One region of the Streptomyces sp. NBC_01508 genome, then DNA from elsewhere that is predicted to be linked to it. Evidence: riboswitches for the same ligand, from Rfam matches in the RefSeq annotation. Region 1 holds a riboswitch; the other holds the start of a gene.
What was found. Region 1 has a riboswitch for S-adenosylmethionine ahead of OG700_RS29850 (aminotransferase class V-fold PLP-dependent enzyme). Riboswitches for the same ligand answer to the same signal wherever they lie in the genome.

Region 1 (14,577 bases):
CCTGGTCTTCGGTGTCATCACGATCATCTCGGCGATCGCCACGATCAACCCGGTGTGGGCCATCGGCCCGTACCGCCCGGACATGGTCTCCACCGGAGCACAGCCGGACTGGTATCTGGGCTTCTCCGAGGGCCTGATCCGGGTGATGCCTGGCTGGGAGATCAACCTCTGGGGCCATACGCTCGTGCTGGGCGTGTTCATCCCGCTGATGATCTTCCCGTTGGTTCTGGTGGCCCTCGCGGTCTACCCGTTCATCGAGTCCTGGGTCACCGGCGACAAGCGCGAGCACCACATCCTGGACCGGCCGCGCAACGTGCCGACCCGGACCGGCTTCGGTGTGGCCTGGCTGACCCTGTACTTCATCCTGCTCATCGGCGGCGGGAACGACATCTGGGCCACCCACTTCCATCTGTCGATCAACACGATCACCTGGTTCATCAGGATCGCGTTCTTCGTCGGACCGGTCATCGCGTTCGTGGTCACCAAGCGGATCTGTCTGGGACTTCAGCGCCGCGACGCCGAGAAGGTGCTGCACGGACGCGAGTCCGGCATCATCAAGCGGCTGCCGCACGGTGAGTTCGTGGAGGTCCACCAGCCGCTCGACCAGGGAGACCTGCACACGCTCACCGCTCACGAGCAGTACCGGCCGGCCGAGATCGGGCCGACGGTCGACGAGAACGGTGTCGAGCGCAAGACCTCGCCGGCGGAGAAGCTGCGGGTCAAGCTGAGCAAGGGCTACTACGGCGAGGGGAACCAGATCCCCAAGCCGACGGCCGAGGAGTACACGGAGATCACGAGCGGCCACGGCCACCACTGATCGAAGCTCCGTACGCGTCAGGGCCCCGGCCCGGTCCCCTTCGAGGGACCGGGCCGGGGCCTTCGTACGTACGGCGGACGTACGGCACGTGGCTCGGGCGACCGCGCTGTCCGCAGTTCGGGCAGCGGGTCTTGGAACGCCGGCGGCGCCGATAGGCTGACGCCTGGCAGCACGGGCCACACGGCCGTGCACCCGTCCACAGACCCCAGGAGCGAGCATGAGCAGCGCTGTTGCACCGGCCGGAGGCGACACCCTGGCGGCGCGTTCCTGGCCGGGTGTACTGAACCCGCTGCTGCGCGGCCAGGATCTCGACGCCGGTGACACCGCCTGGGCCATGAACCGCATCATGAGCGGCGAGGCCACCGACGCGCAGATCGCGGGCTTCGCCGTCGCGCTGCGCGCCAAGGGCGAGACCGTGGACGAGGTCTCGGGCCTCGTGCGCGCCATGTACGAGCACGCCAACACCATCGAGGTGCCCGGCGCCGCGGTCGATGTCGTCGGCACCGGCGGCGACCTCGCCAAGACCGTCAACATCTCCACGATGGCGGCGATCGTGGTGGCCGGGGCGGGTGGCAAGGTCGTCAAGCACGGCAGCCGCGCGGCCTCGTCCGCGAGCGGCGCCTCCGACGTACTGGAGAAGCTCGGCGTCAATCTGGAGCTGACGCCGCAGCGGGTCGTGGAGGTCGCCGAGGAGGCGGGCATCACCTTCTGCTTCGCGGTGAAGTTCCACCCGGCCCTGCGCCACGCGGCCAAGGCCCGCAAGGAGTTGGGCGCGCAGACCACGTTCAACATCCTGGGACCGCTCACCAACCCGGCGCGGGTCCGCGCCCAGGCGGTCGGGGTGGCGGACATCCGGATGGCGCCGATCGTGGCCGGGGTGCTCGCGGAGCGGGGCAACTCCTCGCTCGTCTTCCGCGGTGACGACGGCCTGGACGAGCTGACCACGACGGCGACCTCACACGTATGGGTGGTTCGCGACGGCCGGGTCACCGAGCAGGGCTTCGACCCCAGGGACATCGGCCTGGAGTTGGTCCCGGTCGAGGCGCTGCGCGGGGCGGACGCCTCGTACAACGCGGACGTCGCGCGCCGTCTGCTGGCAGGTGAGACCGGCCCCGTACGGGACGCGGTCCTGCTGAACGCGGCGGCGGCGCTGGTGGCGCTGGAGCCCGCCGACGGCACACTGAACGACCAGCTCGCGGCGGGGTTCGCGCGGGCGGCGAAGGCGGTCGACTCGGGCGCGGCGAAGCGGACGCTGGAGCGCTGGGTGGCGGCGAGCAACAAGTAGCGCGCTTTTTCGAGCCCGCCCGGCGATTGAGGGCGAACCGGCTGCCGGGCGGGCGCGCGGTGTCCCGTATCGCGGACGCCGTCTGGGCCGCCGCCCCGGCCGTGGGGTAATCTCACCCCAGGTCATGAGTGACAGCGACTACGGCCCCGGCCCGCTGTCCGGCAACCCTCCGTCCGTGGCGGGGTGCCCCGGGTGAAGACCAGGCCGCAGGCAGCGAGGTCTGCGGCAAGCGCGGACCCCTGGACATCGTTCGGATGTCGTCATCCCTGGGGTCCTGGTCCTCAAGGGAGCAGTCTCGTGAGCAAGCGAATGCGATAGGGCCTTCGGCCCGCCCCCGGCGCGTCTCGCACCGGGAACACGGTCCCGAGCCCTCTTCAGTGAGCGCCACCCCCGCGGTCCGTTCCGCGTCGTCACGGCATCCGCCGTCACGACGACGCGTCCGCCTGCCGGGTCCTGATGCCGTTTCCGCCTCGTCCTGCCGGGAGATACCACCATGTCCGCACCCACCGACGCCCTCACCCGCACCAGCACCGACCAGCCGCTGCCCGTGCTCGGAAGCGATGTCACCGTCCCCCTCGTCACCGGCGGCGAAGTCACCTACGCCGCGCTCGACTACGCGGCCAGCGCCCCCGCCCTGCGCCGTGTCTGGGACGACGTCGCCGCCTACGCCCCGTACTACGGCAGCGTCCACCGCGGCGCCGGTTACCTCTCGCAGCTCTCCACCGACCTCTTCGAGAACAGCCGCCGCACCGTCGCCCGCTTCCTCGGCTGCCGCGCGGACGACCAGGTCGTCTTCACCCGGTCCACCACCGACTCGCTCAACCTGCTGGCCGCCGCGCTGCCCGCCGGCTGCGAGGTGTTCGTCTTCGAGACCGAGCACCACGCGTCGCTGCTGCCCTGGCGCGACGCCCGCGTCAGCTACCTCGACGCGCCGCGCACACCCGCCGATGCCGTCGCCACCCTGGAGCGCGCCCTGGCGGGACGCGACCCGAAGGGCGGCCCCGCGCTGGTGTGCGTCACCGGCGCCTCGAATGTCACCGGGGAGCTGTGGCCCGTACGCGAACTGGCCGCCGCCGCGCACGCCCACGGTGCGCGCGTCGTCCTGGACGCCGCGCAGCTCGCCCCGCACCACCCCGTGGACATCGCGGAGCTGGACGTGGACTGGGTGGCCTTCTCCGGGCACAAGCTGTACGCGCCGTTCGGCTCCGGGGTGCTCGCGGGCCGCGCCGACTGGCTGCGGGAGGCGGAGCCGTACCTCGCCGGTGGTGGCGCCAGCCGCAAGGTGGCGCGCCGCGCCGACGGTGGTGTGGACGTCGAGTGGCACACGACCGCGGCCCGGCACGAGGCCGGATCCCCGAACGTCATCGGTGTGTACGCGATCGCCTCGGCCTGCGAGGCGCTGACCGAGGCGGGGTTCGACCGGCTCGTCGCGCGTGAGCGGGAGCTGGTGGCGCGGGTGCGCGCGGGTCTCGCCGAGGTGCCCGGGGTGCGGGTGCTGTCGCTCTTCGGCGACGAGGCGCCCCGGGTGGGCGTGATCTCCTTCGTCGTCGACGGCTGGAACAGCTCGCACTTCGCCGCCGCGCTCTCGGCGGAGTACGGCATCGGCGTACGGGACGGCCTCTTCTGTGCCCATCCGCTCGTCCGGACCCTGCTGGGCGGCGACGCCGGGGACCCGGGGGAGTGCGGCGCGCCGGACGCCGGCCCCGGTGAGAGGTCGCTCAACGCGATCCGGGTCAGCTTCGGGGCGGGCACGCCGGACGAGCACGTGGAGCGGTTCACCGGCGCGGTGCGGGAACTGGTCCGGGACGGCGCTCGCTGGAACTACCGCACCGAGGACGGCCGTTGCGTCCCGGACCGCGGCTGATCCGGGGACCGCGAGCCCGGCAAGATCCAAACGAGAGGCCCTACGCGTCGAGGCCGATCGCGAAAGCGGCTTCCAGGTCGTGCTGGGAGTACGTGCGGAACGCCACGTGCGTGTCCGTGGCCTCGACGCCCTGGATCTTGCTGATGCTGCCGGGGATGACGTCCGCCAGATCGTCGTGCTTGGCGACGCGGACCATGGCGATCAGGTCGTAGGTGCCGGTGACGGAGAAGACCTCGCTGACGCTCTCCAGCGCCGCGATCGACTCGGCGATCTCGGGGATCCGGTCGACGCTGGTCTTGATGAGCACGATCGCGGTGATCACGGTTGACGTTCTCCCTCGGTGGCCGCGGAACGGGACTTCACTCTAGTGCCCCTCCCGGTGAACGCCCTACGGCGGAAGAGCCCCCACGCGGTGGCGAAGCCGAGGGCGAAGCCCACCAGATGCGCCAGATACGCGACGCCGGGGCCCGGTTCGGCGTCGCGGGCCGCCAGCCACTGGAGGGCGAACCAGAAGATCAGGACGATCCAGGCGGGGAAGCGCAGCGGCAGGAAGAAGAGGAACGGGAAGAGGCTGGTGACGCGTGCGCGGGGAAAGAGACAGAGGAAGGCGCCGAGCACGCCGGAGATCGCGCCCGACGCACCCACCAGGGTCTGGTCGGAGTCCGCGTTCGCCGCCGCGTAGGCGAGCAGGGCGAGATAGCCGCAGACGAGATAGAAGAGCGTGAACCGCACCCGTCCCATCCGCTCCTCGGTCATCGCCCCGAAGACGTAGAGGAAGAGCAGGTTGCCCAGCAGATGGAGCCAGCTGCCGTGGACGAAGAGCGCCGTGAGAGGGGTGAGGAGCGCGTGGGAGTCGCCGCTCATCAGTTCGTCGGGGATCACCCCCCAGCGTTCGAAGTACGCGCTCTGCGCGGCGAGCAGGGTGTCGCCCGTCCCGTACGCGGGGTTGAACCCCGACAGCGGACCGGTCAGGAAGGCCAGAGCGCACAGGCCGATCAGACCGTAGGTCACGACCGGAGCTCCGGCCGCCGTGCGCCAATTGAACATCCACGGATCATCCCGTACATGGACAGACAGGCGCAGACCGCCTCGCCGCGACATGGGATACGCGGGAGGCCGTAGGGTTACGGCGCGCACTTTCCCGGTTCGGCGCCGCACCGGGGCGACGGTGCGGCAGGCTCGACCTCACCACAGCAGGGCTCGACGAAAGAGGACGGCACGATGACGACGGTTCCCTTGCCGACCGATGCCACCCGGTGGCGCTGCACGCTGTGCGGCAATCTCACCCGGTTCGACGTGACGCGCTCCTCCAAGGTGGTGGAGTACGTCCATCTGGACCTGGCCGGGGAGTCGAAGGTCGAGGAGCGCGACGTGGTCAGTGAGACCATCGAGTCCGTCCGCTGCCGCTGGTGCAACGCGGTGGATCAGATCGAACTGGTTGACAGGCCGGGCGCCGGTTCCTGAGGGAGCCGCCCGAAAGGGTAGTGGGGTGACGGATCGTGGAGCAGCCCGCAAGCGGCGCTGAGCCGGCCGGTGCGGCCGGCGGCGACGCCGAGGCGCTCGACCGGCCGCTGCCCGAGGGAGTCCGGCGCCGGGTCGTGGCGCTGGTCTCGGACGCCTTCGGCGGTCTGACCGTCACCGAACTGCCCGCCCAGCTACGACAGTACGCGCGCTTCACGCCGAGCCGACGCGCCCGGTTCGCGGGCAACGCGATGGCCGCGGCCCTGGAGAGCGACCCGGTGTTCCGGCAGCGGATCGGGGAGCGGTTCGCCCAGGCGGACCCCGAACTGGCCGCCGCCGTGGAGTCGGGGGCGCCGCCGCCGGCCGCCGACCCCGTCGACGTGGCCGCCGCCGCCTACGTCCTGCGCCCCGTCGGCTGGGTGAAGCTGGTGGCCGCCGCGGGCGAGGAGGTCCAGCGCGCCGACGCAGAGCGTGTCGAGGAGGAGAACCGCCGCGAGCTGGAGCGGCTGCGCGAGGAGCTGACCCAGGCCCGCGCCTCGACCAAGGCCGAGACGGATCGGCTCCGTACGGAACTGGACGCCGCCCGCAGGGAGGCCGAGTCCGCGCACCGCAAGCTGCGCGGCGCCCTGAGCGATGTGAAGCGCGGCGAGGCCGCCCTGCGTCGTACGGCCGCCGAGGTCGAGACGGCACGCGCGGAGGCCGCGGCCCAGGTGTCCGCGGCGGAGAGTGAGACCCGGCGCCTCAAGGCCCGCCTCACGGAGGCGGAGTCGGCGGTGGAGGCCGGCCGCCGGGCCGCCCGCGAGGGGCGCTCGGTGGGGGACATGCGGCTGCGGCTGCTGCTGGACACCGTCCTGGAGTCGGCGCAGGGGCTGCGGCGGGAGCTGGCGCTGCCGCCGGCCGCCGCGCACCCCGCCGATCTGGTCGACGCCGTGGAGCCCGGCCGGATGTCGCCCAAGGACATCGCGGCCCGCGCGCTGTCCGACATGGATCCCGCGCTGCTGGACCAGTTGCTCGCGCTGCCCCAGGCGCATCTGGTCGTGGACGGCTACAACGTCACCAAGACCGGCTATCCGACGATGCCGTTGGAGAAGCAGCGGCTGCGGCTGCTCGGCGGGCTCGCGATGCTCGCGGCGCAGTCGGGCGCCGAGATGACCTGTGTCTTCGACGGGGCCGAACTGGCCGCTCCCGTACTGCTCGCGCCGCCGCGCGGGGTCCGGGTGCTGTTCTCCAAGCCGGGTGTGACGGCGGACGAGTTGATCCGGCAGCTCGTCAGGGCGGAGCCGCCGGGGCGTCCGGTGGTGGTCGTCTCCACCGACCGTGAGGTCGCCGACGGGGTGGCGCGGGCCGGTGCGAGACCTGTCGCGTCCGCCTTGCTGCTGAAGCGGCTTTCGCGCGTCTAGTGTCGATCGCGGCACTAGTAACTCCTGTGGCCAATGCGGCATTTGGTCACCCGATGTCACGTCGCAGCGTCAATTGTTCGTCACTTTCCGTGTGAAGTATGTGAAGAAACCACTGCGCGGCGAAATTTTTTCCCTTCAGGATTTGAACTGATCACAAGAAGGTCACTAGGGTCAGGCCTCGAACCTTCGCGCGGTTGATCACCCATCCGGGGTGGCGGCGAAGGAACCGCCGAATTCGTGTAGTTCAGTCCGGTAGTCCCGGATTCCCGGCCCGCCGGGAAAGCTGACTCATGGAGCCGGGGATTCGCTCCCCACACCCGGTAGGCGGCTCTGAGGAAGAAGGAGCTCGCCTTCGTGGCGTCCCACCGTCGTCCCAAGCAGCCGAGCCGCGCCCGCGTGACCGTGCTCACCGCGACAGCGGCTGCGGCTGTCGCCCTGACGTCCCAGGCCGCGCAGGCCGATCCCAAGCCGACCAAGGAAGACGTCAAGGAAAAGGTCGACAAGCTCTACCACGAGGCCGAGGCCTCGACCGAGAAGCACAGTGGTGCCCTCGAAAAGGAAGAGAAGCTCGAAAAGCAGGTCGAGGCGATCCAGGACAAGGTCGCCCGCGGCCAGGACGAGCTCAACGAGCTGCGTAGCGGCCTCGGTTCGATGGCCAGCGCCCAGTACCGCTCCGGTGGCATCGACCCGGCGCTCCAGCTCTTTCTCTCCTCCGACCCGGACGACTATCTGGACAAGGCGTCCACGCTCGACCAGATGGGCGCCAAGCAGGTCGGCGCGCTGGAGAAGATCCAGGCCAAGCAGCGGACCCTCGCGCAGCAGCGCAAGGAGGCGACCCTCAAGCTGAAGGACCTCGCCGACACGCGCACGGAACTGGCGAAGAAGAAGAAGGACGTCCAGACCAAGCTCAACGCGGCGAACAAGCTCCTCAACACGCTGACCGCCGAGGAGCGCGCGCAGATATCGGCCGAGGACGAGGAGCGCGCGGCCCGTGGCAACGAGCGCGCCAACCTCGGCAACGAGGCGGCCTCTTCGGGAATGGCCGCCGCCGCGCTGGCCGCCGCCAAGACCCAGCTGGGCAAGCCGTACATCTCCGGCGCCGAGGGCCCCAACTCCTACGACTGCTCCGGGCTGACCCAATGGGCCTACGCCCAGGCGGGCGTGAGCCTCACCCGGACCACGTACACCCAGGTCAACGACGGCACGAAGATCGGCCGAGGCGAACTCGCCCCCGGCGACCTGGTCTTCTTCAGCGGTCTGAGCCATGTCGGGCTGTATGTCGGCAACGGCCAGGTGATCCACGCCCCCAAGCCGGGCACCGTGGTGCGGTACGAGTCCATGGAGTGGGCCGGCAGCTTCCAGTTCGGCGTCCGCGTCGGCTGACGCGGGCGGTCACGCACTCCTCACCACACCTCACGCACCTCTCACGGACACGACCGCGACCGCCCGTTCGGGCGAACTCCGGTTACTCCCGCTGACGCACGCCCCGCCGGTGACCTGTGATCTCCGGCGGGGCATCACTGTCTGTGCCCGGCGCGGTCTTTGGTCACTTTGTGTCCGCGCGGTTACTGTCTGCTGCGCCGTAGCTCCCGGCCATGCTTCCGCCCGTCGGGCGGCAGGGGCTGCGCAGTTGCGTCCAGCGGAAGGAAGTGCGGCTTCCTGTGGTGTCCCATCGTCGTTCCTCACACCCCGGCCACAGCCGGGGCACCCGGGTCACAGTCCTGTCCGCCGCGGCGGTCACGGCCGCGGCAGCCCTCGGGGGGGCGCCGGCGAGCGCGGACCCGCGGGAGCCGGCCGAGGCGACCCGGTCGACCGTCGACCGGCTGTACGAGGAGGCCGAGAAGGCCACCGAGCGGTTCAACAAGGCCGACGAGCGGGCCGATGTGCTGCGCGAACGGGTGGACCGGGTGCGCGACAGCGCGGCCCGGGGCCAGGAGCGGGTCAACCGGATGCGCGGCGCGCTCGGTTCGATCGCCGGCGCTCAGTACCGCTCCGGCGGGCTCGACCCGGCGCTCGCCCTGCTGCTCTCCTCCGACCCGGACAGCTATCTGGGCAGGGCCGAGGCCCTCGACCGGCTGAGCGACCGCCAGGCCCTGGCGCTGCGCGACCTCGGGCAGGCCCAGCGCAAGCTCGGACAGCAGCGCCACGAGGCCACCAAGGATCTCGCGGAACTGGAGCGCAGCCGGGCCGCCGTCGCCCGCCACAAGCGCACCGTCGAGGCCAGACTCGCCGAGGCGCGGCGGCTGTTGAACTCGCTGCCCGACGCGGAGAGGGACGCCGACCGTGCCTCGCGGTCCGGGCGCGACGGCGGGGCGATGTCGCTCTCCGGGGAGGCGCCCGCGTCCGCGCGGGCCGCGGCGGCCGCCCGCGCGGCCCGCGGCGTCGTCGGCCTGCCGTACGTGTGGGGCGCCAACGGCCCCTCGGGGTTCGACTGTTCGGGCCTGACCCAGTGGGCGTACGCGCAGGCCGGGGTCTCCCTGCCGCGTACCTCGCAGGCGCAGCGGTACGCCGGACAGCAGGTGCCGCTCTCCCAGGCGAGACCCGGCGACCTGGTCGCCTACCGCGACGACGCCAGCCACATCGGGATGTACATGGGCAACGGCCAGGTGGTGCACGCGCCTTACCCCGGCGCCTCGGTCCGCTACGACCCGGTCGGCATGATGCCGGTCTCGTCGGTCACCCGGGTCTGAGCCCGGCCCGCCGGGCCGCCCGCCCGGCACGTCCGGCGATCGGGGACGGACCGGCCACCGCACCGGGCGCCGGCGGTCCGTCGGGAGCCGTCCTCGCGGCGCCCCGTACGATCGGCAGGGTGGCAGGTCGGGGACGTACGACTCGAAGACGTGCGGCGGGTCGCAGGCGTACGACCCGCCGGGACGGGGCGCGCCGCCGTGCGGTCGCCGCGCTGCTCGGGTGTCTGCTGGTCGCCTCCGGGTGCTCCGCGCCCCCCGCGGCCGACGCCGCGACCGGCGCCATCCAGCGGACCCTCGACCGCCGGGCCGACGCCCTGCTCGACCGCGACGAGACCGGGTATCTGGCCGCTGTCGACCCCGAGGCCGGTGACCTGCTCGCCGCCGAGCGGCGGACGTACCGGAACCTCGCCGACGTGCCCGTGCGGTCCTGGGAGTACGGTCTGCGGGACGTCGAGCGCACCGGCACCCGCGCGACGGCGCGGGCCGAGCTGCGCTACCGGCTGGCGGGCTACGACAGCGCGCCCGTCACCTCGTCGCGCACGCTGGAGCTGACGGAACGGGACGGGCGCTGGTACGTGACGGCGGACCGGCCCGGCGAGGGCGGCGTGCGGCAGCTCTGGCAGCAGGGCCCCGTCGAGGTCGTGCACGGCAGGCGCAGCCTGATCCTCGGCGTCGGCCAGGACAGCACCCGGCTCCGCGAGATCGCCGCCGCGGCCGACCGGGCGGTGCCCGCCGTCGACGGGGCCTGGCCGGGCGAATGGGCGGGCCGGGTCGTGGTGCTGGTGCCCGCGTCGGTGACGTCGATGGCCGGTCTGCTGGGCGCCTCGGCGGCGAGCTACCGGGGCATCGCCGCCGTCACGACCGGTGAGACGGGGCCGAAGAGTTCGTCTCCCGCCGACCGGGTGATCGTCAACCCCGACGCGTACGGCCTGCTGGGCGACTTCGGGCGCCGGATCGTCCTCACCCACGAGACGACCCATGTGGCGACCCGCGCGGCCACCTCCGAGGCCACCCCGATGTGGCTGTCGGAGGGTTTCTCCGACTGGGTCGCCTACCGGGACACCGGTCGTACGGACGGGCAGGCCGCGCCGGAGCTCGAACGGTCCCCGCGCCGGGGCGGCGCGCCCGCCGCGCTCCCCGAGGACGCGGACTTCGCCTTCGACGCGGAGGCGGACGAACTGGCCCGCGCCTACGAGGGCGGGCGCCTGGCGTGCGAGCTGATCGCCGAGCGCTGGGGCGAGCGGAAGCTGACGGACTTCTACCGGGCGGTCGGGGAGCGCGAGCACCGCGAGGGCGCCGTCGAGAACGCGCTGAACGACGTGCTGTCGGTGACGCCCGACGAGTTCGGCGCGCTGTGGCGGGACCACCTGCGCGAGCGGCTGCGCTGACCCGCTACCGCCCGCGCGGGGGGCCTGTACCGGGCCGTCAGGAGCCGAGCAGCCGGTACGTGTCCTCCTTGCTCGCGCCCTCGCCGCCGGCCGCGCCCGTCGCCTCCTCGCGTTCGCGCGTCCGGGGCGCCGGCACCGTCGCGCGCCACAGCCGGCCGCACGCGGTCAGCGCCGCGGCGACCAGCAGCCCGTTGCGTACGACGAGCAGGGTCACGCCCAGCCAGTCGCTCGCCGTCACGTGCGAGAAGAACAGCGGGAATTCGAGCGCCGTGACCGCGCAGGCCGCCAGCACGAGCACCGCGGGCGGCGTCATCGGGCTGGTGCGCGCCAGCAGGCACACGGCGGCCAGGCCCACCAGCCAGATCATGTACTGCGGGCTGATCACCCGGCTCGTGACGGTGAAGAGCAGTACGGCGACGAACGCCGCGTCGCACAGGGTGCTCGCCGCGAACGCCTTCGCCCGCAGCCGCCAGACGAGCAGCCAGCCGAAGGCCGCCACGGTCAGGACGAGAGCGAGCGCGCTGACGAGCGGGACGTACGGCCCCCGGAACTCCACCGAGCCGTAGCTGAACATCACGGCCCCGTCCCAGCCGAGATGCCGGGCCACATGGAAGACCAGCGCGCCCAGCGACTCGACCTCGGTGCCCCGGTCGCGCTGCGCGGTGAGGAAGTCCAGCGCGCCCGGCAGCACCGCGGAGACCATGGCCAGCAGCGCGAGCGCCGTCGCGGCGGCGGCCGACCAGGACAGCCGGGTGGCCCGGCCGCGCGGCGTACCGATCAGCAGCAGCACCGGCCAGACCTTCAGCAGCGCCCCGAACCCCGCGAGCGCGCCCAGCAGTTGGGGCCTGCGGACGCCCACGAGGAGGGCGCAGACGGCCACGGCGGTCACCATCAGGTCGTAGCGCGCGTACACGGTGGGCCCGAGCAGCGCCACGCCGGCGACCCACACCCACACGCCGCGCGTCGAGCGCCCGGGGCGCCGGCTCGCGCGCAGCAGCGTGGCGAAGACCAGCGCGTCGCAGAGCAGGCACAGGGTGAAGAACGCCGTGGCGTAGTCGAGGAAGGGCAGCAGGGCGGGGGAGAGGATCGCGAACGCGGCGGCGGGCGGGTACTGCCAGGTGACGTCCGACCGGGGGAAGGTGCCGGTGAGCAGGACGTCGTACCAGCCCTGATAGGTCACGGAGACGTCCGGGGTGACGTCGACACCGGGCGCGAGGAGGATCTTGAGGACACAGAGCATCAGTACGGTCCGGGTGAGCAGCCACACCGTGACCTGCCCGAGCGTGCTGAGCGCGCTGACCGGGGCGCCCGCCGATACGTCTCCAGCCGCTTCGGCGTGGGTGCGCTTCGTGTCCCCGACCGTCATGACCACCTGCCCGTTTTGACCGAAATGCGAATATGTGTCGGCGGGAGCCATCATGCGGGGGGACTGGCGCGGGAGCGATGAGGCGGGGCCGTTCGGTACTGTCGGCGACGATGCACAAGACCTTGATCGTGACCAACGACTTCCCGCCCCGGCCCGGTGGCATCCAGGCGTTCCTGCACAACATGGCGCTGCGGCTGGACCCCGACCGGATCGTCGTCTACGCCTCCACTTGGAAGCGCGGCGCCGAGGGCGCGGAGGCGACGGCCGCCTTCGACGCCGAGCAGCCCTTCACGGTCGTGCGCGACCGTACGACGATGCTGCTGCCCACCCCGAGGGTGACCCGGCGGGCGGTGGGACTGCTGCGTGAACACGGCTGCGAGTCCGTGTGGTTCGGCGCCGCCGCCCCGCTCGGCCTGATGGGCCCCGCGCTGCGCCGGGCCGGCGCCCGGCGCATCGTCGCCACCACGCACGGCCACGAGGCGGGCTGGGCGCAACTGCCCGCGTCACGGCAACTGCTGCGCCGTATCGGCGAGGGCACGGACACGATCACCTACCTCGGCGAGTACACGCGCTCACGCATCGCCCCCGCGCTCACGCCGGACGCGGCCGGGCGCATGGTCCAACTGCCGCCCGGCGTCGACGAGAAGACCTTCCACCCGGCCTCGGGCGGTGCCGCCGTGCGCGAGCGGCTGGGGCTCACCGACCGGCCCGTCGTCGTCTGCGTCTCCCGGCTGGTGCCGCGCAAGGGGCAGGACACGCTGATCCGCGCCATGCCGGCGATCCTGGCGAGGGTCCCGGACACCGTGCTGCTGATCGTCGGCGGCGGTCCTTACGCCAAGGAACTGCGGAAGCTGGCGGCCGAGACCGGCGTCGGCGACTCCGTACGCTTCACCGGCCCCGTCCCCTGGTCCGAACTGCCCGCCCACTACGGCGCGGGCGACGTCTTCGCGATGCCCTGCCGCACCCGGCGCGGCGGCCTCGACGTGGAGGGCCTGGGCATCGTCTACCTGGAGGCTTCCGCGACGGGGCTCCCGGTGGTCGCCGGCGACTCCGGCGGCGCGCCGGACGCGGTGCTGGACGGCGAGACGGGGTGGGTGGTGCGGGGCGGGCCCGCCGCGATCGCCGCGCGGGAGTCGGCGGACCGCGTCGTGACGCTGCTCCTCGACCCGGAACTACGGGGGCGGATGGGGCGCCGAGGCCGGGAATGGGTCGAGGAACGCTGGCGCTGGGACCTCCTGGCGACGCGTCTGCGCGAGCTGCTGTAGGGGCGGGGCTGTCCGGCCTGTCCGGCCTGTCCCGCAGAGCCTGCCTGCCTCCCCGCAGTCGGGGCCGTACGCGACGCGTCTACGAGCCGTCCGGTGTCGCTGTGGTCCGGGAGCGTTGCCGGGCTGCGCGGCTCGTGGGCCGCGCCCGTCCGGCGATTGAGGACGAACCGGCCACCGGGCGGACCCGGTCACGGCATCCGGCGCCGGGGCCAGGGGCTCGGGGCGGACCCGGTCCGCCCAACGGGCTCAGCCCCGGTAGATCGACTCGATCTCGTCCGCGAAATCCTTCGCCACCACGCCGCGCTTCAGCTTCAGCGACGGCGTGATGTGACCCGCCTCCTGGGTGAACTGCGCCTGAAGGACCCGGAACTTCCGTACCGACTCCGCCTTCGAGACCGCCGCGTTGCCGTCGTCCACCGCCTGCTGGACCGCCGCCAGCAGATCCGGGTCGTCGTGCAGCGTCACCGCCGTCGAGCCCGGCGGCTTGCCGTGCTCCTTGACCCAGCGGGCCAGGAACTCCTCGTCGATCGTCAGCAGCGCGCCCACGAACGGTCGGCCGTCGCCGACCACCATGCACTCGGCGATCAGCGCGTGCGCGCGGATGCGGTCCTCGATCACGGCGGGCGCGACGTTCTTGCCGCCCGCCGTCACCAGGATCTCCTTCTTGCGGCCGGTGATCGCGAGATACCCGTCCTCGTCGAGCGTGCCGATGTCGCCGCTGTGGAACCAGCCGTCGGCCAGCGCCTCCGCCGTCGCCGGCTCGTTGTTCCAGTAGCCCGTGAACAGGTGCTCGCCGTGCAGCAGCACCTCACCGTCGTCCGCGATGCGGACCACCGAACCCGGCAGCGGCTGCCCGACCGTGCCGATCTTCTGCCGGTCCCACGGGTTGAACGCGGTGGCCGCGCACGTCTCCGTCAGGCCGTAACCCTCCAGCACGGTGAAGCCGATGCCGCGGAAGAAGTGCCCGAGGCGTTCGCCCAGCGGGGCGCCGCCGGAGATGGCGTACTCGCCACGGCCGCCGAGGACGGCGCGCAGCTTGCG
Region 2 (14,577 bases), 1.7 Mb from region 1:
CACCCGGCTGCTGTTCTACAACAAGGGCCTCTTCACGGCGGCCGGTCTCGCCGCGCCGGAGAACTGGGACGACATCCGGTCGGCCGCCGAGGCGCTCAAGGCACAGGACGTCACGACCCCGTTCGCCCTGCCGCTCGGCGCCGAGGAGGCGCAGGCCGAGACCATGATGTGGATGCTCAGCGGTGGCGGCGGCTACACGGACGCGGTCGACGGCTCGTACGCGGTCGACTCCGACCAGAACATCAAGACCTTCGAATGGCTCCAGAAGGAGCTGGTGGGCAAGGACCTCACCGGCCCCGTACCGCCCGGCGAACTGGACCGCGCCGACGCCTTCAAGGCGTTCACGAACGGCAAGGTCGGCATGCTCAACGGGCACCCGACGATGATGCAGGAGGCCGAGAAGGCCGGCGTCGACGTCGGGATGGTGCCGCTGCCCGGTGTCAACGGCAAGTCCAAGGCGACGATGGGTGTCGCCGACTGGATCATGGCCTTCAAGCAGCCCGGCCACCGCGAACAGACGGGTAAATTCCTCGACTTCGCCTTCGAGGACAAGAACGTCATGGATTTCGTCGGGCAGTACGACCTCCTGCCGGTCACCTACAGCGCGTCCGAGACGATGGTGGCGGACGACGAGCACAAGGAACTGCGCCAGTTTCTGGAGGCGCTGCCCACCGCCGAGCTGTACCCGTTCGGCAAGACGTCGTGGGCGGGCGTCAGCGACGACATCAAGAAGAACATCGGCAAGACGGTGCGGCCCGGGGCGGTGCCGTCGGAGATCCTGGCGAGGATCGGCCGGGACGCGACCACGGCGGAGAGCGCCGAGTAGCGTGTCAGCCCTATGACCGCCGCACCCGCACCCACACCCGCACCTGAGCCCGGATCCGGATCCGAGCCCGAGGCCGAGCACGAGGCCGTACCCACGCCGCACGAGGGGCGCGGTTCCGCCGGACGGTCGGAACTGACCGAGCGCGACCGCGCCGTCCTCGCCGTCGAGCAGCGCTCATGGCCCGGTCCCGGCGCCAAGGAGCGCGTCATCAGAGAACAGCTCGGTATCTCGCCCACCCGCTACTACCAACTGCTGGGCGCCCTCATCGACGACCCGCCGGCCCTGGCCCACGACCCGGTGACGGTCAACCGCCTGCGCCGGATCCGCGACGCCCGCCGCGCCCGCCGCTGACGGCGGCTAGGGTCGGAACATGGGCAGCCACTCGCACCCCCTGCCGACCCCCGTCACCCCCGCCGGCGCCGACGGCCTGGCCGCGCTCCTCGCCCGGCCCGGTAAAGCCGTCGTCGCGCTCGACTTCGACGGCACGCTCGCCGAGATAGTCCCCGACCCCGAACAGGCCCGCGCCCACCCCGGCGCCGTCCCCGCGCTCGTCGCCCTCGCCCCGCACGTGGCGTCCGTCGCGGTGATCACCGGCCGCCCGGCCGGTGTCGCGGTGCGGTACGGCGGCTTCGCCGGTGTGCCCGGCCTGGAACACCTCGTCGTCCTCGGCCACTACGGCGCCGAACGCTGGGACGCGGTCAGCGGCACCGTACGCACCCCCGCACCGCACCCCGGAGTCGCCGCCGTCCGCGCCGAACTCCCCGGACTGCTCGAACGGTTCGACGCCTGGCGCGGTACGTGGATCGAGGAGAAGGGCCAGGCGGTCGCGGTCCACACCCGCCGCGCCACGGACCCCCAGGGGGCGTTCGACGCCCTGCGTGGCCCCCTCGCCGGCCTGGCGGCCCGGCACGGCCTGATGCTCGAACCGGGCCGCCTCGTCCTGGAGCTGCGCCCGCCCGGCATGGACAAGGGCGTGGCCCTGGAGGAGTACGTCCGCGAGGTCGGCGCCGAGACGGTCGTCTACGGCGGCGACGACCTCGGCGACCTCCCGGCCTTCGCGGCGGTCGACACCCTGCGCGCGAACGGCCACCCGGGTCTGCTGCTGTGCAGCGGCACGGGCGAGGTCCCCGAACTCGCCGAGAAGGCGGACCTGGTGCTGCCGGGCCCGGGGGCACTGGTCGGCTTCCTGGCATCGGTGGCGGCCCGTCTCTAGGGCGTGCCAGGCGTCGTCGGCCAGGCGGGACTTTCGCAACACGCCCTCGTGCTGTGGCCGGGAACGTCGACCGGGTTGCGCGGCCCACCGGACCGACCCGGTGAACCCTTCCGGTCATAGCACTGGAGATGCCACGCGCGGAAACGCGGGCGACACTGCGCGGCCGGGTCGCGCATCATGGTCCTTCGGTGTTTACGGGGGCGAGGGCGCGATGGACGACGACCGGATACAGGCGACGCTGGAGTCGCTGAACGAGGCGCGGGGCCTGTCGATCGAGGATCCCCGGCGCGAGCGGCTGGAGCGGGCCGCGAGCGAACTGTTCCGGGACGGGCGGCGCAAACGCCGCTCGGCCACCCGTGGCGCCCGCGCGGCGGTGGACGCCAAGACCCAGGCCGGCACCGTCATGGGCGCGCCGGACCGGACGACGGACGCCCCGCTCGCCGCCGACGCGCCGACCCGCGGCGATGAAGACGACCGGTTCGTGGGCGAGTTGAGGCGCGCCCAGCGCTGCTACGTCTGCAAGGACCACTACCGGCGGATCCACCACTTCTACCACCGCCTCTGCCCCGACTGCGCCCGCGACAACCTCACCCGCCGCGGCGCCCGCACCGATCTGACCGGGCACCGTGCGCTGCTGACCGGCGGGCGCGTCAAGATCGGCCACCAGCTCGCGCTGATGCTGCTGCGCGACGGCGCCGACCTCACCGTGACCACCCGCTTCCCCCAGGACGCGGTACGGCGCTTCGCGGCGGCCCCCGACGCCGCCGACTGGTGGGACCGGCTGCGCGTCGCCGCGCTCGACCTGCGCGACCCCCGGCAGGTGCTGGCCTTCACCGACCATCTGCTGGCCGAGGCACGGCCGTTGGACATCCTGATCAACAACGCGGCCCAGACGCTGCGCCGTTCGCCGCGCGCCTACTCCGCCCTGGCCGCCGCCGAGGCCGCACCGCCGCGCCCGGCGCTGCCGCCCGCCGGCCCGCCCGCCGTCTGGACGGCCCCCGACTTCGCCGTCCCCGGCACCGGGAACGGCGAGTTGGCGGCCCGGTCCTGGGCCGCCGGGCTCGTCCCGCGTACGAGAACCACGGCCGCCGTGCTGCCGGCCGTGGACGAGGCCGGGCTGCTGACCGAGACCGCCGCCGTGAACTCCTGGACCTCCCGGCTCGGCGACATCGACCCGGCCGAGATGCTGGAGGTCCAACTGGTCAACGCGGTGGCCCCGTTCCTGCTCGCCGACCGGCTGCTGCCCCTGCTGGAGGCGTCACCCCGGCCCCGGCGGTATCTGCTGAACGTGTCAGCCGTGGAGGGCCAGTTCACCGTCCGTAAGAAGACGAGCGACCACCCGCACACCAACATGGCGAAGGCCGCCCTCAACATGCTCACCCGCACCAGCGCCGCCGAGCTGGCGAAGCGCGGCATCCACGTGTGCAGCGTCGACACCGGCTGGGTCACCGACGAGAAACCCCTGCCCGCCAGGGAGCGGCACGCCGCCACCGGCTGGCGCCCACCGCTGGACATCGTGGACGGCGCGGCGCGGATCTACCACCCGATCGTGCAGGGGCAGGAGGGCACCCCCGTCCACGGCGTACTGCTCAAGGACTACCGACCCGTCGCCTGGTGACAGGCCCTCACACGGCGACAGGCCCTCACACGGCGCGCAGCGCGTCCAGCTGGTCCAGGAACCACCGCTGCGGCGGCAGCGCCGTCGCGGCGGCGGCCAGGCGCTTGGTGCGCGCCGCGCGCTCGTCGTCGTCCATCGTCAGGCCCTCGTGCAGCGCCGCCGCCGTGGCGCTCACGTCGTACGGGTTCACCACCAGCGCGTCCTCGCCCAGCTCCTCGTACGCGCCCGCCTCGCGCGACAGCACCAGCGCGCAGCCGTCCTCCGAGACGACGGGGATCTCCTTCGCGACCAGGTTCATGCCGTCGCGGATCGGGTTGACCAGCGCCACGTCCGCCAGGCGGTACGCGGCCAGCGACCGAGCGAAGTCGTCCTTGACGTGCAGCACCACGGGCGTCCAACCGGGCGTGCCGTACGTGGAGTTGATCTCGTCGGCCACTTCCTGGACGCGCGCCGTGTAGTCGCGGTAGACCGCGAGATCCTGCCGGGACGGATAGGCGAACGCCACATGCGTGACCCGCTCCCGCCACTCCGGACGGTCCGTCAGCAACTGCCGGTAGGCGAGCATGCCGCGCACGATGTTCTTCGACAGCTCCGTGCGGTCGACCCGCACGATCGCCTTGCGGGGCGCCCCGTCGAAGGAGCCGATCTGCTCCCGCAGCTCGGCCAGCCGCTCGTCCACGTCGGGCCGGTGCGCGCGCTCCCGCAGGAAGTCCGCGTCGGCGCCCAGGCCGTGCACGCCGATCCGGGTCTTGCCGGTGCCGCCCAGCAGCTCCGTACAGCAGGCGGTGAAGGCGTCGGCCCAGCGGTGGGTCAGGAACGCGGCGCGGTCCGCGCCGAGGATGCCGCGCAGCAGTTGGCGCGCGACGTCGTCGGGCAGCAGCCGGAAGTAGTCGACCGGGGCCCACGGCGTGTGCGAGAAGTGCCCGATCCGCAGATCGGGACGGAGCGCCCGGAGCATGCCCGGCACCAGCGCCAGGTGGTAGTCCTGGATCAGGACGGCCGCGCCGTCGCCCGCCTCGTCGGCCAGGGCCTCGGCGAACGCGCGGTTGTACGCCTCGTACGACGCCCACCGCTCCCGGAACTCCGTGCCGAAGGCCGGCTCCAGCGGGGTCTGGTAGAGCAGGTGGTGGACGAACCAGAGCGTGGAGTTCGCGACGCCGTTGTACGCGTCCGCGTAGATCTCCGGCGGGATGCCGAGCATCCTGACCCGCTGCCCGCCCGTGTCGCCGGTGTCGAGCCGGCCGCCGGTGCGCCGTACGGCCTCGCGGTCGCCGTCACCGAGGGCCGCGCAGACCCATACGGCGTTCGTGTCGGGTCCGATGGCCGAGAGGCCCGAGACGAGCCCTCCACCGCCGCGCCCGGCGGTCAGCCCGCCGTCCTCACCGAGCGTGTACGAGACGGGGCCGCGATTGGACGCGACAAGGACTTGGGCGGCTTGCTCGGAGACCATGTGCCGAAATCTAGCCCGTCACGGAAACGCTCAAACGTACGGATCAGGCCTGGCGCGGATCAGCCACGGCCCCGGCCGCGGGCCGCCGCCAGCGCGACCACCCCGGCGCCGACGAGGGCGAGGGCCATGCCGCCCAGCAGCCAGAGCTGTTCCGTGGTCAGGGTCACCGCGTTCATCGTCATGCCAGGCAATATAGACAAATCGTATGAATGGGCCGGTTGTGCCACGCGGCTCCCGGGCCGGGATCAGGCCGCCCGCCGAGCCTCGTACTCCGCGATCTCCCGCATCGGCGGTCGCTCCTCCGTGTCCACCGCGTGCGTACGCGGCTCGAAGCCGCCCTCGCCCCGCTCGAACTGCGTCAGCACCGGCCGCACCAGATGCCCCCGCGACAGCCGCAGTTGCGCCGTCCGGTAGATCGCCGCCGCCATCCGCCCCAGCGCCTGCCCGTCCTGGTGCCGGTGCCTGCGCACCCCGACGTCGACCTGGCCCAGCGCGTCCAGGCCCACCGTGTGCAGCGCGTCCACCAGCAACCCCAGCTCCACCCCGTACCCCACCGGGAACGGCAGCCGCTCCAACAACGAGCGCCGTACCGCGTACTCGCCGCCCAGCGGCTGCACGAACCCCGCCAGCAGCGGCCAGTGCAGATTCAGCAGCGGACGCGCCACCAGCTCCGTCACCCGGCCGCCCTGCCCCGGCTCGGCCCCGAGCGGACGGTCGTACATCGCCTTCACGAACATCACGTCCGGCTCGGTGAGCAGCGGCCCCACGATCCCCGACACGAAATCCGCCGAGAAGTCCTTCAGATCCGCGTCCACGAAACAGACGATGTCGCCGCTCGTCACCAGCAGCGAACGCCACAGCACCTCGCCCTTGCCCGGCACGGCCGGCAGCCTCGGCAGGATGTCGTCCCGGTGCACCACCCGCGCCCCGGCCGCCGCCGCGACCTCCCCCGTACGGTCGGTCGAGCCCGAGTCGATCACCACCAGCTCGTCGACGAGCGGCACCGGGCCCGCCATCAGCTCGCGCCGGATCACCGACACGATCCGGCCGACCGTCGCCGCCTCGTTCAGGGCTGGGAGCACCACGCTGACCTGCGCACCCTGCTTCGCCGCGGCCAGCGGGCCGACCGGCCGGTCGGCCGCCGACCAGGACCGCCGGGCCAGCCAGCGCTCCACCTCTTCCAGCACGTGATCTCCATCTCGCGGATCGGACGAAGGCCTCAACCGTCCAGGGGTTCGGTTACAGTCTTGAACAACGCGGACGACCGTCGCATGTCGGGGGTCGTCAGGCTGACAATCGAATACCGCTCATCCAGAGGGGCAGAGGGAACGGCCCGTTGAAGCCCCGGCAACCCTCCCGCCGACCGCGAGGTCATGGTGGGGAAGGTGCCAATTCCGTCTTGCGGCGAGACGCGTCGCGAGGAAGATGAGGAAAGGGCCTCGCCTTCATGGCTGTGCAGACTGTTCACCACAACTCCGACGCCACTGACGCCCCCGTGGACCTCGGACCCGCCGCCGCACTCTCGTGCCGCGAATGCGGGGAACGTTTCGAACTCGGCCCGATCTTCGCCTGTCAGAGCTGTTTCGGCCCGCTCGAAGTGGCCTACGACCTGCCGACCGACAGCCCCGAAGAGCTGAAGAGGCGCATCGCCGCCGGTCCCGACAACATCTGGCGCTACGCCCCGCTGCTGCCCGTCCCCGCCGACGTGGCGTCGAAGCCGAACATCAACCCCGGCTTCACCAAGCTCGTCAAGGCCGACAACCTCGCCCGCGAGCTGGGCGTCACCGGCGGCCTGTACGTGAAGGACGACTCCGGCAACCCGACGCACTCCTTCAAGGACCGCGTCGTCGCCATCGCCGTCGAGGCGGCCCGCGCCTTCGGCTTCACCACGCTCTCCTGCTCCTCCACCGGCAACCTCGCGGGCGCCGTCGGCGCCGCCGCGGCCCGCGCCGGCTTCCGCTCCTGCGTGTTCATCCCGCACGACCTGGAGCAGGGCAAGGTCGTCATGGCCGCGATCTACGGCGGCGAACTCGTCGGCATCGAGGGCAATTACGACGACGTCAACCGCTTCTGCTCGGAGCTGATCGGCGACCCGCTGGGCGAGGGCTGGGGCTTCGTCAACGTCAACCTCCGCCCGTACTACGGCGAGGGCTCCAAGACCCTCGCGTACGAGATCTGCGAGCAGCTCGGCTGGCAACTGCCCGACCAGCTCGTCATCCCGGTCGCGTCCGGCTCGCAGCTGACGAAGATCGACAAGGGGCTGAAGGAGCTGATCGCGCTCGGCCTCGTCGAGGAGAAGCCGTACAAGATCTTCGGCGCGCAGGCCGAGGGGTGCTCGCCGGTGTCCGTCGCCTTCAAGGCCGGCCACGACGTCGTACGGCCGCAGAAGCCGAACACGATCGCCAAGTCGCTGGCGATCGGCAACCCGGCCGACGGCCCGTACGTCCTGGACATCGCCCGCCGCACGGGCGGCGCCGTCGAGGACGTGAACGACGAGCAGGTCGTCGACGCGATCAAGCTGCTCGCCCGGACCGAGGGCATCTTCGCCGAGACGGCGGGCGGGGTGACCGTGGGCGTGACGCGCAAGCTCATCGAGGCGGGGCTGCTCGACCCGGCGCTCACGACGGTCGTACTGAACACCGGTGACGGGCTCAAGACGCTGGACGCCGTGGCCGCGACGTCGCAGGCGACCGCGACGATCCCGCCGAGTCTCGACGCGTTCCGCGCGGCGGGTCTGGCGCGTTGAGCATCTCACCGACCCGCTACTTCCCGGAAGGCAGAATCCGATGAGCGTGAACGTCCGTATCCCCACCATCCTCCGTACATACACCGGTGGGAAGGCCGAGGTTCCGGCCGACGGGGTGACCCTCTCCCAGGTCATCGAGTCCCTGGAGACGAACCACCCGGGCATCGCCGCCCGCGTCCTGGACGACCAGGGCAAGCTCCGGCGCTTCGTCAACGTGTACGTGAACGACGACGACGTCCGCTTCGAGCAGGGCCTGGAGACCGCGACCCCGGACGGCGCCGGCATCTCGATCATCCCGGCCGTCGCCGGCGGCTGAACAGCACGCACGGTGAACGGTGTTACCCCCTCCGCGAGAGAAGCGGAGGGGGTAATTCCATGAGATTGAACGCGGTACAGTTGGGGTAGCCCCGGCTGTCGCCCGTGCCCCGAGCATATGAGTTCGCGACAAGATGCGGTCGAAGTGCCGACGCTGTTTGCGCGGTTCCTTGCGCTTTGCCCGGCCCGACTTGCCCTGGTAGCCCGGCAATTCACCCCTTTGCGTGTTCCGCCATGCCCATAATTCTCGTCCGATTGACCTGTTGCAGAGGGCAGTTGGGCAGATACATTCAGCCGCGGTCGACGCGTTCCGGCGCGAAGTGCGGTCCCGCGCAGGGGCCAGTAATAGGGGAGTTGGGCATGGCTCAGGGCACCGTCAAGTGGTTCAACGCGGAGAAGGGCTACGGCTTCATCGCGGTCGACGGTGGTGCGGATGTTTTCGTCCACTACAGCGCGATCCAGATGGACGGCTACCGCACCCTTGAAGAAGGTCAGCGAGTTGAGTTCGAGATCTCGCAGGGCCAGAAGGGTCCGCAGGCGGACATGGTCAAGCTCGCCGTCTGATCCCGGCGCGATCGGCCAACGACGCACTCACACAGGCACTCAGGCACGCATTCACGCACGTACTCGCAGGCACTCACACACGTGGGGCTCGTGTCCCGGCAGGGGATACGGGCCCCACGTGCGTTCGTGCGCGCGGGGCGTGCGCGGGCCGCGCGCACGCCCCGCGCGGGTCTGCCGCCGCTCCGGAACCGCTTGCACTCTCGGGGGTCGAGTGCTAATCATTGGCGTTAGCACTCTGCAGGTGAGAGTGACAACTTATGGACCGGGTCAGCGAGGCCCGAAGAGCCGGTGGGGCAAGGAACCGCACGGCTCTCAGGCCGTCCGTCGCGGGCGCCGACACGGTCCGATCCACCCGCCCCCTTGGGCCTGGAGGCCCTGGGGAGACCCCCTGTCCGGGAGGACCACTTCACATGGCCAAGATCATCGCGTTCGACGAGGAGGCACGGCGCGGTCTCGAGCGCGGGATGAACCAGCTCGCCGACGCCGTCAAGGTCACCCTTGGCCCCAAGGGCCGAAACGTCGTCCTTGAGAAGAAGTGGGGCGCCCCCACGATCACCAACGATGGTGTCTCCATCGCCAAGGAGATCGAGCTCGAGGACCCGTACGAGAAGATCGGCGCCGAGCTGGTCAAGGAAGTCGCCAAGAAGACGGACGACGTCGCCGGTGACGGTACGACCACCGCGACCGTCCTGGCCCAGGCCCTGGTCCGCGAGGGCCTGCGCAACGTGGCCGCCGGCGCCAACCCGATGGCCCTCAAGCGCGGTATCGAGAAGGCCATCGAGGCCGTCTCCGGTGCGCTTCTTGAGCAGGCCAAGGACGTGGAGACCAAGGAGCAGATCGCTTCGACGGCCTCCATCTCCGCCGGCGACATCCAGATCGGCGAGCTGATCGCCGAGGCGATGGACAAGGTCGGCAAGGAAGGCGTCATCACCGTCGAGGAGTCGCAGACCTTCGGTCTTGAGCTTGAGCTCACCGAGGGCATGCGCTTCGACAAGGGCTACATCTCGGCGTACTTCGCCACCGACATGGAGCGTATGGAGGCGTCGCTCGACGACCCGTACATCCTGATCGTCAACTCCAAGATCGGCAGCGTCAAGGACGTTCTGCCGCTCCTGGAGAAGGTCATCCAGTCGGGCAAGCCGCTGCTGATCATCGCCGAGGACGTCGAGGGCGAGGCGCTTTCCACCCTCGTCGTCAACAAGATCAAGGGCACCTTCAAGTCCGTCGCCGTCAAGGCCCCGGGCTTCGGTGACCGCCGCAAGGCGATGCTGAACGACATCGCCATCCTCACGGGCGGCACGGTCATCTCCGAGGAGGTCGGCCTCAAGCTGGAGAACGCCGGTCTCGACCTGCTGGGCCGCGCCCGCAAGGTCGTCATCACCAAGGACGAGACCACCATCGTCGACGGTGCCGGTGACAGCGAGCAGGTCGCCGGTCGCGTGAGCCAGATCCGCGCCGAGATCGAGAACTCGGACTCGGACTACGACCGCGAGAAGCTCCAGGAGCGCCTCGCGAAGCTGGCCGGCGGCGTGGCCGTCATCAAGGCCGGCGCCGCGACCGAGGTCGAGCTCAAGGAGCGCAAGCACCGCATCGAGGACGCGGTGCGCAACGCCAAGGCCGCCGTCGAGGAGGGCATCGTCGCCGGTGGTGGCGTGGCTCTGCTCCAGGCTTCCTCGGTGTTCGAGAAGCTGGAGCTGGAAGGCGACGAGGCGACGGGCGCGGCTGCCGTCAAGCTCGCGCTGGAGGCCCCGCTCAAGCAGATCGCGGTCAACGCGGGTCTTGAGGGTGGCGTCATCGTCGAGAAGGTCCGCAACCTGCCGATCGGTCACGGCCTGAACGCCGCGACCGGCGAGTACGTGGACATGATCGCCGAGGGCATTCTCGACCCCGCGAAGGTCACGCGTTCCGCGCTGCAGAACGCGGCGTCCATCGCGGCGCTGTTCCTCACCACCGAGGCCGTCATCGCCGACAAGCCGGAGAAGGCCGGCGCCGCCGGCGCTCCGGGCGGCATGCCGGGCGGTGACATGGACTTCTGATCGACCTTCTGGTTGATCGGCTGTCCCGCACGGATTGACGAACCGAGGGCGGTACTCCCGAGAGGGGGTGCCGCCCTCGGGCGTTCAGCCCGCGTAGTTCTTGAGCTCTTCGGTGTCGAGGGTGATCGCTACGGGATCGGGGAGCGTCACGGCGGCGCCGTAGGGGTGGGTGGTGCGGGCCTTGTAAGCGCCGTTGCGCGGGTCGGTGTAGACGACGAGTTCGTCCGCGTCGCGGTCGACGCGGAGGTAGACGGGGATGCGGGCCGCCGCGTAGCCGTCGCGCTTTTCTCCGCGGTCGCGGCTGTCGGTGTCGCCGTCGTGGGAGGTCACCTCGGCGACCATGAGGACGCCGTCGGGGTCGGACCACTCTCCCTTGCCTGCGAAGTACCGTCTTGGCACCAGGACGGCACCAGGACGGCATCAGGACGTGCACGCCCCTGACGGTAGGACTCGATCTTGAGTCCTTGCTCCCCGTACACATCCAGCTCGGGGAGTTGCCGCATGCACTGCCGCATCAGCCACACGATGATGGTTCCGTGATCGCCGTCCGGCACGGGCTTGACCTCCAACTTTCCATTGATGAATTCGAGCTTCACCGTCTCGGGGGTGCGGTGAGCGACCTGCTCGAACTCCTCGACGGACATCTGGGAGTGGTCAGCGGTGCTGGGGGTCATGGCGTCGCCTCCTCCCCTCCATCGTGCCCTGCTCTGGCACGGGTGGGCTGAATGGTCATACGTGAGTCCTCTCCGGTGGACGGGATGTCGCCGCGCGGGCCTCTGCTGCCAAGGCGCGGACTCTCTGCGGGGGCAGTGGGGCGGGACCGTTCGCCGGGCGTACCGGGACGGGTTCACCACGGCAGGCGGCGCATTCGCCGGAGGCGAGCGCTTCCGGGCGGGCCGGGGCGCCGCACTTCGCGCATTCGAGGACGCGGAGTGCCGGTTTGGGGAGCCGGACCGGTTCCGGCGGGAGCTTGGAGGTCAGGCGGGCCCGGGTGAAGGCTGCCGGGCTGTGGACCACGGGTGGCAGGCCCGACGTCAGGGCGTGCAGCACGTCCCGTTCCGTCGCTTCGCGCGTGAACCACTCCGCCGCCAGCGGCTCCAGTGCCGCGCAGTCGATCGCGGAGAGCGCCAGCGTGGGCGCGGTGCGTCTCAGGGCCGCCAGCAGGATGTACGCGCGTGAGCGCGTCGGGCCAGGGGCGGGTGCCGCCGATAACGACGGTACGTCGCCCGACACGAAGGCCGCCCACCACGCGTCGTCGCGCGGCGTACGGGAGAACCACGTACGCGTCACCCACCGCGCGCTGCCGGAGCCCCGCAGATGCTCGCGGCCGATCCGCATGTGGCCTGTGCGGCGCAGGCACTGGAGCGCGGTGCGCAGCGCGCACTGGCCGTAGGGGAGGATCGTCGCCAGCGTCTTGACGGAGATGTCGGCGCCGTCCGGCAGCCGGTCGAGGTAGAGCGCGATCGCCGCCTCACGGTCCGGCAGATGCGCGAAGTCGCCGACAGCGGCGGGCTGTTGGCCGGGTGTCGAACGCTTGCCGTAGCCGGGGTTCGCCGACGGGTGATTGGTGGGCGGTGTCATGTGCGCGGTGCGCGCGGCAGCACTAAGCTGTGGCTCAGCCATCGGATCGCTTTCTCGGTTTTCGATCTGTGGGCGAGGCCCTCGCAGGTGTTGGTAGCACCTGGCGGGGGCCGTCCTACGTGTTCGTTATCCGGAGACGCTAGACCGTCGACACGTCGCGTGGCAAGCCGATCACGAAAAGTCATCCTCCCTGGTATGCGGCTCAGTTGAGGCCGTGGCGAGCCGCCCGGTGGGTAGGTGGGGAGGACCTCCTCCCGTTCCTTGTTGAAAAGAGGACTCGGAGCGCGGGACTTGAGCCTCGGGGCGCTTCGTGTGGCCGCGCGCAGGCCGCTCCGGTAGGTGTGGGCGTTGCCCTCGGCGTCCGTGATGACCTTCGGCGGGCGTGGTGGGTGGCATCCGTTCTGCGGTTCTTCACGGCTTCACGGGGTGCCGGTACGGCGGGATCGGGCGCGAGTCCGTGGAGAGTGCGACGTACGCCAGGCCGTCGTACTCGGCGGACAGCCGGACCGGTGTGAAGTTGCGACGGTAGAACCAGCGCGTCACCAGCGCGCCGAAGGTCCGCGTGTCGTGCGTGGCGCCGACCCACTCCCGTACGGCCCGCGGCGCGTCCTCGGCGCCGGCGGGGCGCAGGTCCAGCAGGTGGTCCCGCGGTGTGGCGGCGGCGAGTTGGGCCTCCACGAAGGTCTCGGGGGCGGCGCCGATGGGGTTGCCCTCGGCGGCGCGGCCCGTCAGTCCGCCGACGCCGCTCCAGGGGCCTGGCCAGATGCGGTGGGCGCGGAAGGAGCCCTTGCCGAAGAGGAGCCCGAGGGCGTAGTACGCGTCGCCGTACCGCTCGCGCAGATGCAGGCCCAGCGGCGGGACGGCGCCGGACGTACGGCCCTTCGCGACATGGCCGTTGTGGCCCCAGAGCACCACCTTGGCCGCCGGGTCGTCCAGGATCTCCCCGACCGCCTCGGCCATGTACCGGTCGCGCGCCGCCTGGACCGTCCGCTCCGGGTCCGGGTGGTGCCCGCTGCGCGTCACCAGATCGGCGGCCCGGACCAGGATCCGGGCGTGCCGCACCGCCACGGCCGCGGCGGTGGCGGTGCCGGGTTCGTCGTAGCCGCGTACGAACTCCAGGAGCTTCTCCGCCTCGCGCATCAGCTTCTGTCGCGGGTCGGGGCGCGAGCCCGGATACGCCGTGGTGAGCACGCCGAGCGCGGAGTGCAGAGCCGGCAGCCTCTCCGGCGCCACGCTGGTGAGGAACGCTTCGAGCACCGCGAGCGAGTCCCCGGACCGCTGCGGGTCGATGCCGGCGAAACGGACCTTCTCGGCCTCCGGCCGCCCGTCGTTGTACGCGCGCATCCACTCGATCATGTCCAGGACCTCTTCGGTCCGCCAGGTCCAGAACCCCAGCCCGGTCAGCACCTGCGCGGGGTCGCCGACACCGTCGCGTACGTACGCGTCGACGGCCGGACCGGCGGACGCGCTCGCCTCCATGGCCAGGACGGTGAAGCCCAGTTCGGTCACCAGGTACTCCAGCAGGCGGTGCTTGAGCTGGAAGAACTCACGGGTGCCGTGGGTGGACTCGCCCAGGCCCACGATCCGTACGCCGTCGAGGACTTCCCGCAGGGGCCGGAGGTCGGCGGTGGGCGCGCCGGCGGTCAGGCCGCCGCTCAGAGGTACGGCGTTCTGTGCCAGCCACGCCGTCACCTCGCCGGTCGCCTCGCCGGTCGCTCCATCGGCTGCTTGGCCGGTCGCCCCGCCGGTCGCCTCGTTGGCCATGGTCTTCCGATCTGCTGCCGCCGACATGTCCGCCGAGGCTACCTGGGCCGTGTGACGGGGTGCGCGGGAGCGCGTCTGTAGGCTGCTCCCTTTGTCTCGTCCGCACCACGGGAGCCTCGTATGCCTCGCCTCGTCACTCACGCCACTCACGACACCTTCGCCACTCACGCCACCCTCGTCCATCAAGTACGCAGACCGCACGGCGCTCCCACCGCCGCCGACTTCGCCTTCGTCCAGGAGCCGGTCCCCGACCCCGCGCCCGGAACCGCCCTGGTGGAGAACAAGTTGCTCTCCATCGACCCGTACATGCGGGAGAACATGGATGCCGTCTGGGACCTCAACTCCCCGCTGGAGGGCCGCGTCGTCGGCCGGGTCGTCGCCTCGCGCGCCCCTGGCCTGGCGGAGGGCGACCTCGTGTTCCACCGGCAGAGCTGGCGGACGCACGCGCTGGTCACGGCGGACGA

Region 2: it holds a riboswitch for S-adenosylmethionine, as region 1 does, so the genes downstream of both, thrC (threonine synthase) here and OG700_RS29850 (aminotransferase class V-fold PLP-dependent enzyme) in region 1, are expected to answer to the same signal.

The regions. Positions count from the first base shown of each region.
Region 1 covers NZ_CP109419.1:6,447,985-6,462,561, forward strand. Annotated here, with positions in the region: gene OG700_RS29840 (cytochrome bc complex cytochrome b subunit) at 1-817, shown strand, start outside; gene trpD (anthranilate phosphoribosyltransferase) at 1,035-2,102, shown strand; SAM riboswitch class IV at 2,223-2,340, shown strand; gene OG700_RS29850 (aminotransferase class V-fold PLP-dependent enzyme) at 2,596-3,966, shown strand; gene OG700_RS29855 (Lrp/AsnC family transcriptional regulator) at 4,007-4,288, opposite strand; gene OG700_RS29860 (rhomboid family intramembrane serine protease) at 4,285-5,013, opposite strand; gene OG700_RS29865 (hypothetical protein) at 5,188-5,430, shown strand; gene OG700_RS29870 (NYN domain-containing protein) at 5,466-6,827, shown strand; gene OG700_RS29875 (NlpC/P60 family protein) at 7,182-8,210, shown strand; gene OG700_RS29880 (NlpC/P60 family protein) at 8,489-9,517, shown strand; gene OG700_RS29885 (hypothetical protein) at 9,637-10,905, shown strand; gene OG700_RS29890 (glycosyltransferase 87 family protein) at 10,943-12,271, opposite strand; gene OG700_RS29895 (glycosyltransferase family 4 protein) at 12,382-13,536, shown strand; gene OG700_RS29900 (AMP-dependent synthetase/ligase) at 13,783-14,577, opposite strand, start outside.
Region 2 covers NZ_CP109419.1:4,738,876-4,753,452, forward strand. Annotated here, with positions in the region: gene OG700_RS22095 (ABC transporter substrate-binding protein) at 1-826, shown strand, start outside; gene OG700_RS22100 (DUF3263 domain-containing protein) at 839-1,177, shown strand; gene otsB (trehalose-phosphatase) at 1,197-2,039, shown strand; gene OG700_RS22110 (SDR family NAD(P)-dependent oxidoreductase) at 2,251-3,657, shown strand; gene OG700_RS22115 (trehalose-6-phosphate synthase) at 3,683-5,107, opposite strand; gene OG700_RS22120 (hypothetical protein) at 5,167-5,289, opposite strand; gene OG700_RS22125 (glucosyl-3-phosphoglycerate synthase) at 5,353-6,294, opposite strand; SAM riboswitch class I at 6,412-6,539, shown strand; gene thrC (threonine synthase) at 6,555-7,853, shown strand; gene OG700_RS22135 (MoaD/ThiS family protein) at 7,894-8,169, shown strand; gene OG700_RS22140 (cold-shock protein) at 8,529-8,732, shown strand; gene groL (chaperonin GroEL) at 9,143-10,768, shown strand; gene OG700_RS22150 (Uma2 family endonuclease) at 10,853-11,098, opposite strand; gene OG700_RS22155 (Uma2 family endonuclease) at 11,095-11,442, opposite strand; gene OG700_RS22160 (hypothetical protein) at 11,498-12,391, opposite strand; gene OG700_RS22165 (erythromycin esterase family protein) at 12,761-14,140, opposite strand; gene OG700_RS22170 (NADP-dependent oxidoreductase) at 14,234-14,577, shown strand, end outside.